One region of the Marisediminitalea sp. genome, then DNA from elsewhere that is predicted to be linked to it. Evidence: predicted binding sites of a transcription regulator. Region 1 holds the regulator's gene; each other region holds the start of a gene.
What was found. The regulator LexA, encoded in region 1, represses DNA repair genes until DNA is damaged. The targets are predictions, from matches to a motif close to TACTGTATNNNNATACAGTA.
Positions count from the first base shown of each region.

Region 2: a site for LexA is predicted at 2,000-2,019, ahead of recG (ATP-dependent DNA helicase RecG). Genes of this name have one in related genera too.
Region 3: a site for LexA is predicted at 1,890-1,909, ahead of dinB (DNA polymerase IV). Genes of this name have one in related genera too.

Region 1 is NZ_CFIDRX010000001.1:36,481-39,765, forward strand. Features, by position in the region: gene AC4MRN_RS00145 (alpha/beta hydrolase) at 1-269, shown strand, start outside; gene tmpT (thiopurine S-methyltransferase) at 345-977, shown strand; gene AC4MRN_RS00155 (YcxB family protein) at 978-1,505, shown strand; gene lexA (transcriptional repressor LexA) at 1,601-2,224, shown strand; gene coxB (cytochrome c oxidase subunit II) at 2,652-3,285, shown strand, end outside.
Region 2 is NZ_CFIDRX010000006.1:4,166-7,450, forward strand. Features, by position in the region: gene recG (ATP-dependent DNA helicase RecG) at 1-1,983, opposite strand, end outside; gene AC4MRN_RS01735 (hypothetical protein) at 2,209-2,787, shown strand; gene AC4MRN_RS01740 (FMN-binding negative transcriptional regulator) at 2,845-3,285, shown strand, end outside.
Region 3 is NZ_CFIDRX010000055.1:1,307-4,591, forward strand. Features, by position in the region: gene AC4MRN_RS09085 (ion transporter) at 1-218, opposite strand, end outside; gene AC4MRN_RS09090 (YrhK family protein) at 305-469, opposite strand; gene AC4MRN_RS09095 (carboxymuconolactone decarboxylase family protein) at 474-923, opposite strand; gene AC4MRN_RS09100 (helix-turn-helix domain-containing protein) at 972-1,781, opposite strand; gene dinB (DNA polymerase IV) at 1,952-3,031, shown strand; gene AC4MRN_RS09110 (DUF1653 domain-containing protein) at 3,253-3,285, shown strand, end outside.

The DNA.
Region 1 (3,285 bases):
AAGTGGCCAATCTGAAAAACCGTCAGCTATCCAAACGTCTCGGTATGACGGGGGTAGAAGAACTGAGTAAGGTGCCCAGAAACGTTTACGAGGTAGACTGCGACAACTTCAACAACACCTTTGATAAGCCGAAAGGACACAGTTATTTTACTGAAGTCAAAGGGGTTATCAGTCCGGCATTACAGCATATGATGGAGGCTATGGACGGAGGTCGGGTACAGCCGGCATTACGCACGCATGTACTGGACAACCCTTTCAAAAAACAATAACAATGCAATGAACAGGTATGCCTGGAGGATAACCCCAGGTATAACCTAATCGCAATTTGCGCAGTAGGAGGCGGCATGCAGCATGCGTTTTGGCACGACAAATGGGAGCGGGGGGAAATTGGTTTCCACCAAAAAGACATCAATGCGTTTTTAGTTCGATTTGCTGAAACTGCTGGTCTAACCGACGGCAAGCGCGTGTTAGTGCCATTGTGCGGTAAATCTCAGGATATGACCTGGTTGTTGCAACGGGGTTGTGAGGTGATAGGCGTTGAGCTGAATGAATCTGCTGTTCAACAGTACTTTGCTGAATTGGGTATTACGCCTACGGTGTCTGACGTTGATGATTTTACTTGTTACCAGGCCCCCGATATTACACTGTATTGTGGCGACATCTTATCGATAACCCCCGAATTACTGGGTGACATAGACGGAGTTTATGATCGTGCTGCGCTGGTGGCCTTGCCCGAGGACATGCGCCGTGCCTACGTTAAGACGTTGAAAGCCGCGGCCCCAAAAGCACAACACCTGCTAATCACATTTGAGTATGATCAGGCACTGCACAGCGGCCCGCCTTTTTCGGTAACAGAAGCCGAATTAATTGAGCTCTATGGCAGTGACAGGCTGCAGCCAGGACTGGCGAGTGAACCACTTGAAGGCGGCTTGAAAGGCAAAGTACCGGCAGTAGAGTCGGCGTGGCTGGTGAAATAAATGACAGCGCGTATTTCTACCATAGAAACCTTTATTACGCGTGCTGACTTGGTGAGATTCAACGTCTGGTTCCTTGCCACTGCGCCGTTTACCTACAAATACATGCTGTGTATCGCCTTGGGCGTCCTGAGTTACCTGGTGTATGACCGCGGCATGCCGGATGATGTCGTTGTCTGGATGGTCATGGTTACAGGGTCATTATTGACCGGCTTTGTGGCGACACTGGTCTATTTTCTCTGGTGTATTGCGACGGTACTCATGGTATCCAAAGTATCGAATGGGATATTGGGAAAGCACGAATACCAGTGCCAACAAGACGGCCTGTTTGAAAAAACCATAGCCAATGAAACACTGCATAAGTGGGGCGCGCTGGGGCATGTTCGGCAGGTCGGATCGTTTTTATTGCTGCAGGTGTCAGGCTATCAGTATCACGTATTTCCCCGCCATAGTTTCGAGAATCAGGCGCAGATGGATGCGTTCAGGCAACAGTTGCTCAATCAGGTGAACCAAGCAAAGCAACTGGCATAAACTGCCGTTTAACGGAGAATTTATACAAAACCCGGTTGTCATTTGTGTAAACCTGTATATACTCACAGTTAACTGTATGGAAAAACAGGCTGTTTATGCGTCCATTAACTCCCCGACAACAAGAAGTACTCGACCTCATTAAGTCAACCATGACGGACACCGGCATGCCGCCAACGCGTGCTGAGATTGCCCGTGAACTGGGATTCCGCTCCGCAAACGCAGCGGAGGAGCACTTAAAAGCGCTGGCCAAAAAGGGTGTGATCGACATTCTGCCGGGCACATCCCGCGGGATTAAATTAAATATTCCGTTGGACGATGAAGTCGAAGAAGAAGGCCTGCCGTTGATTGGTCGGGTTGCTGCGGGTGAACCCATCCTGGCGCAGGAACACGTTGAAATGCATTACAAAGTGGATCCCGCTTTGTTCCATCCAAAAGCCGACTTTTTGCTGCGCGTTAACGGTATGAGTATGAAGGATATTGGCATTTTGGACGGTGACTTGCTTGCCGTTCATCGCACAACCGATGTGCACAATGGTCAGGTGGTTGTCGCGCGTGTTGACGAAGACGTTACCGTAAAGCGCCTTGAAAAGCGTGGGCGTGAAGTGTTGTTACACGCTGAAAATGAAGAGTTTTCACCTATTAAGGTCGATCTTGCTAATCAGCCCTTCAACATCGAAGGTATCGCAGTAGGTGTCATTCGGAACGCAGACTGGATGTAATCAACTGCACCATAATAACGCATTTAAAAACCGGCTTAGCGCCGGTTTTTTTGTATTTGAAGAGCATAATCCTATCAAACCGCTCTTTTACCTTGCTAAATCTCTCTCATCACCATCAATTTTAGTTAATAAACACTCACTCACATGAATGCAGTATTTTTTGCCTGATTGGACGAAAAATAGCCAGTAATCCAGATTTTAGCGAAAAAGGACTGGACGCAAAACACACAATGAGTAATTCTTATACAGTGCTTAACAAATAAATAACATAAGAAGCACAAAATATTAAAAGGCTAGTTCAAAAAACAACCATAAAGGGCCTGGAAGCTTATTCTCGCAATGGGGCGTTCTGTGAGACGCTGGCGGGCCTTAACGGAGGTGTTGAGTGAAGCAACTCGAGAGATGCGTACTGAAAGCCTGTACTGCATTGGTTCTGTTAGTAGTCGGAACGACAGCGATTGCTGCGGGAAGTAACGACGTATCGTCATTAAATTTACGACGCGGCGCGACGGAAATCAGTGGACAGGTATACGATCTCCACATGCTGATGTTCTCTATTTGCGTAGGGATAGCAGTAGTGGTGTTCGGAGTCATGTTTGTTTCAATGTACCTGCACAGAAAATCCCGCGGTGCCAAACCCGCGAATTTTCATGAAAACGTGAAGGTGGAAATTGCCTGGACGGTAATTCCTTTTCTCATTCTTATATTCATGGCAGTGCCTGCCGCGAAAACCCTGATAGCCATGGAAGATACCACGGAAGCGGATCTTACGGTGCTGGTTACCGGGTCGCAGTGGAAGTGGCACTACAAGTACATGGACCGTGAGGTAGAGTATTACTCCCTGCTCGCCACACAGCGTGAACAAATCAATAACCGCTACAACAAAGGCGAAAACTATTTGCTCGAGGTTGACCGCCCACTGGTGATCCCGACCGGGCAAAAGGTCCGTTTCCTGATCACTTCTGACGACGTTATCCACTCCTGGTGGGTTCCTGATTTCGCGGTGAAGAAAGACGCAAACCCCGGTTTTATTAATGAAGCCTGGACCAAGGTTGACGAGC
Region 2 (3,285 bases), on a different contig from region 1:
TACCTGTGGAATGAGCTGCGCGTCACGCACTAAGTCGGCAATTTTAAGTTCAGCCATACCGGTCTGGCGGGTGCCCATCAACTCGCCTGGCCCACGAATTTCTAAGTCTCGCTGAGCGATATAAAAACCGTCATTAGACTCGCGTAGCACCGCCAAACGCTTGGTCGCGGTTTTCGACAGCGGGCTTTGATACATCAGCACGCAGTGGCTCTCGACAGCGCCCCGCCCAACACGGCCGCGCAGCTGGTGTAGCTGGGCTAACCCGAGGCGTTCAGGGTTTTCGATGATCATAAGGCTGGCATTGGGCACGTCCACACCAACTTCAATTACCGTGGTGGCTACCAGCAAATCCAGTTCACCGGCTTTAAACGCATCCATTACCGCCAGTTTTTCAGCGGCTTTTAAACGGCCATGAACCAAACCCACATTTAAGTCGGGCAGGGCGGTTTTGAGTATTACAGCTGTGTCTTCCGCTGCCTGACACTGCAGCACTTCGGATTCGTCAATCAATGTACACACCCAATACGCCTGACGGCCCTGCTCGCCACAAGCTTCGCGCACCCGTTCAATTACATCACCACGTCGGGTATCGGGCAGAGCCACGGTTTTCACAGGCGTACGCCCCGGCGGTAATTCATCAATCACCGAGGTATCCAAATCAGCGTAGGCAGTCATAGCCAGTGTGCGGGGGATGGGGGTGGCGGTCATAATTAACTGATGCGGGAAGCGCCCTTGGGCTTCGCCTTTTTCACGCAGCGCCAGTCGCTGATGCACACCAAAACGGTGCTGTTCATCAACAATCACCAGCGCTAGTTGACTGTAAGTTACCTGCTCCTGAAAAATCGCATGGGTTCCCACCAGCATTTGAATGGTGCCATTAGCGAGGTTTTCCAGTACCTGCTCACGGGCCTTGCCTTTTAGCTTACCGGCCAGCCAGCCTACCTGAATCCCTAATGGCTCCAGCCACTGGCTGAAGTTGTTAGCATGTTGCTCTGCCAACAGCTCCGTAGGCGCCATCAACGCAACCTGATACCCCGCCCCAATTGCTGACAACGCAGCCAGCGCGGCTACCAGGGTTTTACCTGAGCCTACATCGCCCTGCACCAGACGCATCATTGGTCGTGGCTGCCGCATATCCTGCTGAATATCAGCGACCACGCGCTGCTGAGCGCCGGTAGGTGAAAAGGGCAAATTCCCCAGCAGCTTATCAATTAAACCGTTGTCTACCTCGATGGCGATACCCGGCTGCGCATCGCTTTGCTGCCTGATTTTCAGCACGCTTAAATGCTGAGCCAGCAGCTCTTCCAGAATTAAACGCATTTGCGCCGGATGCTTACCGTCTTCCAACTGCTCTACGGCTACGCTGGGTGGCGGACGATGAACCAGCTTTAACGCATCAGCCAGACTCACCTGCTGGCTGTACATGCCGTCGGGTAACAAGTCATTCAGTGCGCCTTTATCCAGCATGGCTAGCGCCTGTTCGGTAAGGTTGCGCAGGGTAAGTTGTTTAACACCTTCGGTGGTGGGATACACCGGAGTCAGGGTTTCTTCCAGTTCTTCGGTATCGGCCTCAATGAGTTTGAATTCGGGGTGCATCATTTCCAGCCCCCACTTACCCGTGCGAATCTCACCGAAACAACGCAGTTCATTGCCCGGAGTCATCATATTGCGTTGCAGTGTGCCGAAGTGAAAAAAGCGCAGGGTAATGGTGCCGGTGCCGTCACTGAGTTTCACCACCAGCATGCGCTTTTTACCGTACTGAATATCTGCCGACATCACCTCACCCAAAATGCTGACGTGGGTAAACGGCCGGCAGTCACCAATGGCGTAGATGCGCGTGCGATCTTCGTAGCGGGATGGCAAATGAAACAGCACATCCTGCACGGTGTTTAAGCCTATTTTCGCGAGTTTTTCTGCGACTTTTGCGCCCACGCCTTTAAGTTGTGTAATAGGTAGCGTGGCAAGCGACTCTTCCGCTCGCATAATAATGAATATTCCTTCCTGTATTTATACACAGCAGTGTAATTCAAGCCTTGGAGCATTGCGAGCCTGAATGCGCGGTTAAGCCACCCCATACAACGCCAAGCTACTCATCACCTCTTTATGGCAATCACCAGGGAGGAGATAAAACCTACTAAAGTACCCTTTCGATAACGCCGCAAACACCTATAGTTTTTAAAACGAATAAAAGAACATGTTGTTGTGCTCATGTACCAGATTTCACGATTCACACTAACAGCCTGTATTTGCCTGCTGCTATTGGCCTGTGTAACTACCGCCGAACAACCTACAGGCCCACTTGCCGGTAAAAAATCCATTGTATTGATGGGCAACAAAGGGGAACAGCTGGCCATCGGCACAGTTTTATTTACGCCGACTGATAACAGCGACAGGGTCAGTTACACCATCGATATCGACTACGCGCTTTTTACCGATTACTTTCTGTCGATGAAAGAAATGAAGTGTCTGGAAGGGCCAGAGCTATGGTGTCATCTGCGTTACCCTTACGAGCAACCCCGTACAGTGACCGCCACTGACCTAAGCTGGTTGTCACACGACTTGTTGTTTATGTTTAAAAAGAAAGGCGAATTCGGCGCAAACTTCTGGAATGGTATTTACTACGAATTCGACGTGCGCGATGACGCAATTTACGGCAAGGCACAGGCTGTTAACCTGAATCTGTTAGCAGCGCCACCGGATGATTTAGCTATCCCGCCATTTAATGCGTTTGAACGCAGCGAAACCGAGTCAGCCCCGCGATTCCTGCCATTTGTAGAAATTCGTTAGTACCGCCACGCAATTTATGGTCAACTGTGGTTTTCGTGTTGGCTTTTGAGAATTGGTATGTTTGTCCCCGCTCCCTTTGCATTTAAAGAGAAAACTGAACAGCTTGCGTTTATCGATGAATACGCCTTTGCCGTGCTGGTAAGCCAGAATCTGCAGGCGACGCATATTCCTTTGCTTGCTAGGCAAGACGGCGACGAGCTGGTTCTGGAAGGACACGTGGCACGTGGGAACCCGCATTGGAAAAAACTGGATAATACCGAATCGCTAGCGGTCTTTGCCGGGCCACACGCGTATATTTCGCCTGGCTGGTACGCAAGTTCGCCCAATGTTCCCACCTGGAACTATGTTGCTGTGCACGCCAAGGGGCAATTGAACGCACTGGACGATGCTGCCACCCTGGAGGTCGTTGACCGCATCATGGACAAGTTCGAGCCTGACATGGCACGTCCTGCATCTGGCAGTGCACAAGCCGACTACCAACAAAAATTACTCAAGGGT
Region 3 (3,285 bases), on a different contig from region 1:
AACCCCAGTCGCGGCTTCGCTTTATATAAGCGGGTTAAGTATTCGAGGGTAAATATAATAACAACAACGAATTCAGAACAACGCAAAAACGTTTTAACGGGTGGAGACAGGTTAGGAATAGTTTCCAGTGAAAACGTCAGCACTGAATACAGGATCAGCGTAATAATCACCCAGGTGGGGCCGGGTTTATCCCAAAAGCAATCCTTGCGTTTGTTCATGACACGTCCCTGGTCAGTTAGCGCAGTTATCAGCGAATGAAATCAGGTAGCGCGTAATAACCGCGCCGCCTGGTACATTTTTTACACTACTCCTTTGTGCTCAACGTATCAACCAGCATTAACACTGACCCTAGCATAAACAGGTATACGCCGACCGTGGCATAATTTACCAGTTGGGGTAAAAACAATGTGCTTCCGCATAGAAAACACAGGCTGGCAATGATGAGTGTCTTATTCTTGTTTTGCAGCACAGGCCTACTCCACTTCCGGGGTAAAGTTAAAGCTAACCGCAATCCGGTTCCAGCTGTTAATTTCCAAAATAACCGTAGTGAGTTCAATGAGTGCCTGATTGCTAAACTGCTCCGCCGCCTGAGCGAAAGCGTCTGACACATCCGGTTGGGTTGCAATCATGGTTACCGCTTCTGCCCACGCTAACGCGGCTTGTTCCTGTGCGGTAAAACAAGGTGCTTCACGCCACGCAGGCAATACATCGAGGCGAGGTTGTGCTTCGCCGTCAGCCCGGGCCTCTGAGGCATGCATGACCTGACAAAAGCCACAATGGTTGAGTTGCGATACCCGAAGTTTTACTAAATGCCGCAGGCGGGCCGATACGTTATCATCGCTGGTTTTGCCTAGTTCAATCAGGTGCTCCGAGATTCGTGGGCAATGTGCAAAGAGTTCATTGGGGGCTATACGCGCCGTCATTGTTGGTTCCTCATTCTTTAAGTGACTGATGAAGAGGGTAGGCGGTTACTATGTTGAGGTATTGGAAATTTGCGACAACTTTCTGCGCCGGTATTGCGCAGGCGACTCCATGGTTGCCTCGTGAAAAAGATTGGTAAAATGGGCCTGGTCATAAAAGCCCGCGAGCACCGCAATATCGGCAAGGGGTGTTTTGCCACGTAGCAGCAATTCTCTTGCCTTGCGGATGCGATGAAAGCTGAACATTTGGTTTGGGGTAATGCCCATCAGCGAACGCATACGCCTTTCCAGGGTTCTGCGAGACATACCTAATTCTCTGGCGTACTGTTCGGGCGATGCCGTAATACCACAAAGTGCGGCGACCATCGCTGTGTTGACGGGGTTGTTGCGTTGCGTATGACACTGTAGTCTGCTGAGTAACCACTGTTGAATACACATTACTCTTTGTTCAGCAGCGAGTGGAAGCAACGCTTCACACAACGCGGTAATACCTGGCAAGTCATACTCATCAACCTGTTGTGATTGATTCACCGAAGTCAGAAACACCGGACTCAGCAACACCGGGATCGCACCCGGCTTCAGCCGCACACTGAGATGTTCTGCATCAGATGACCAGCGGTGCGGTATGGTGTCGGTATTAAAACAGAAGCGGCAAACGACATTACTCCGGGTAAACTCAAACATCAGGCTCGCCCCTGCATCCGGATAGAGCTTTTCTATCGGGCGGGTTGTGTCAGGTTGTAATGGCATACACCAGATGCACTGCACATGGTCGGCCAATGCGCGGTGCGGCGCATACCAACTGGGTTGTTGCAGCGAAAGTGACGCCGGCACAATAATACCGAGTGATTCGAGTTCCATATGCAATAGGGCTTAATGATTCAGTATCAATAATACACACAATCACAGAGTGTATATATATCACGCAAACATTATGGCGAACGTTGCTGTCAATTTGGTTTGCTGGATATGTGTACGTATATACAGTATTATATGCACGTACTAAATAGCTTCAGGCTGGAATGTCGGTTGTGCGTAAAATAATCCACGTAGATATGGACTGCTTTTATGCCGCAGTGGAGATGCGGGATAACCCGGCGCTGCAAAATGTGCCCATTGCGATTGGTGGCAGCTCTGATCGACGCGGTGTTATTGCTACGTGTAACTACCCAGCCAGACAGTTCGGCGTGCGCTCCGCTATGGCCTCAGCCTATGCTTTGAAACTCTGCCCTGATTTAAAGCTAATACCCGGCAGAATGTCGGTGTATCAGGAAGAGTCTCGTAAAATCAGAGAAATATTTGCTGATTACGCAACCAAAATTGAGCCGTTGTCGTTAGATGAAGCCTATCTGGATGTGACTGACAGCCAGTTGTACAAAGGCAGTGCAACACGTATTGCAGAGGCCATACGCTACCGCATACAGCGAGAATTAAATCTAACCGCGTCCGCGGGTGTGGCGCCTTGTAAGTTTGTCGCCAAGATTGCCAGCGATGAGAATAAACCCAATGGGTTGTGTGTGGTCGCCCCGGATGAACTCGATAGCTTTGTGCGCAGGCTTCCGCTGAAGAAAATTCCGGGTGTAGGGGAAGTGACGCTACAAAAACTGCATCAACTGGGTTTGTACACCTGTGAAGATGTCAGGCAATACCCTTATGAACAAATCCAAAAACGCTTTGGTAAGTTCGGGCATATATTGTGGCAAAGGGCACACGGCATCGATGAGCGGGACATACAAACAAATCGGGTGCGCAAATCCGTGGGTGTTGAAAGAACCCTCAGTGCCGATATACATTCCGAGGCGGAGTGTCTGGAGGTGGTTGAGTATCTGTACGATACACTGGTGAATCGTCTGGCATTACATCAGAAGAAATACCACGCCAGTAAGCCAATGCTAATAAAGTCCCTTGGGGTAAAACTGAAGTTTCAGGATTTTCAGTTAACCACCGTAGAGCATCGTTATTCTGAAGTGGCTAAGCCGAGTTTTCAGGCGCTGTTAAAAGAGGCATATCAGCGAGCGAGGGACAGAGGTATTCGCTTGGTAGGGTTGCAGGTAGGCTTGGATGAGCCCAAAGATGCCCAGCAACTGCTTCTGCCTTTTGATGATAATTAGCAGAAAGTATAATCTTCTACTAAACTTGCATATTCATGCTTTGGATCAGCTTATTGCATTACAATTTGCATGACTATGCAGAAATGTGACACAGGTGTCACATTTGTATTTTAAAATAAGGAAACAGCGAGACCAAAATACTGAGTTCAGCGTATCACCAGCGATATGACAGCATCGACATTCAGGCTTTAACGCTTTTGCCACCCAAAAGGAGACAAAAAATGATAAAACCCGGCGTTTACCAGCATTACAAA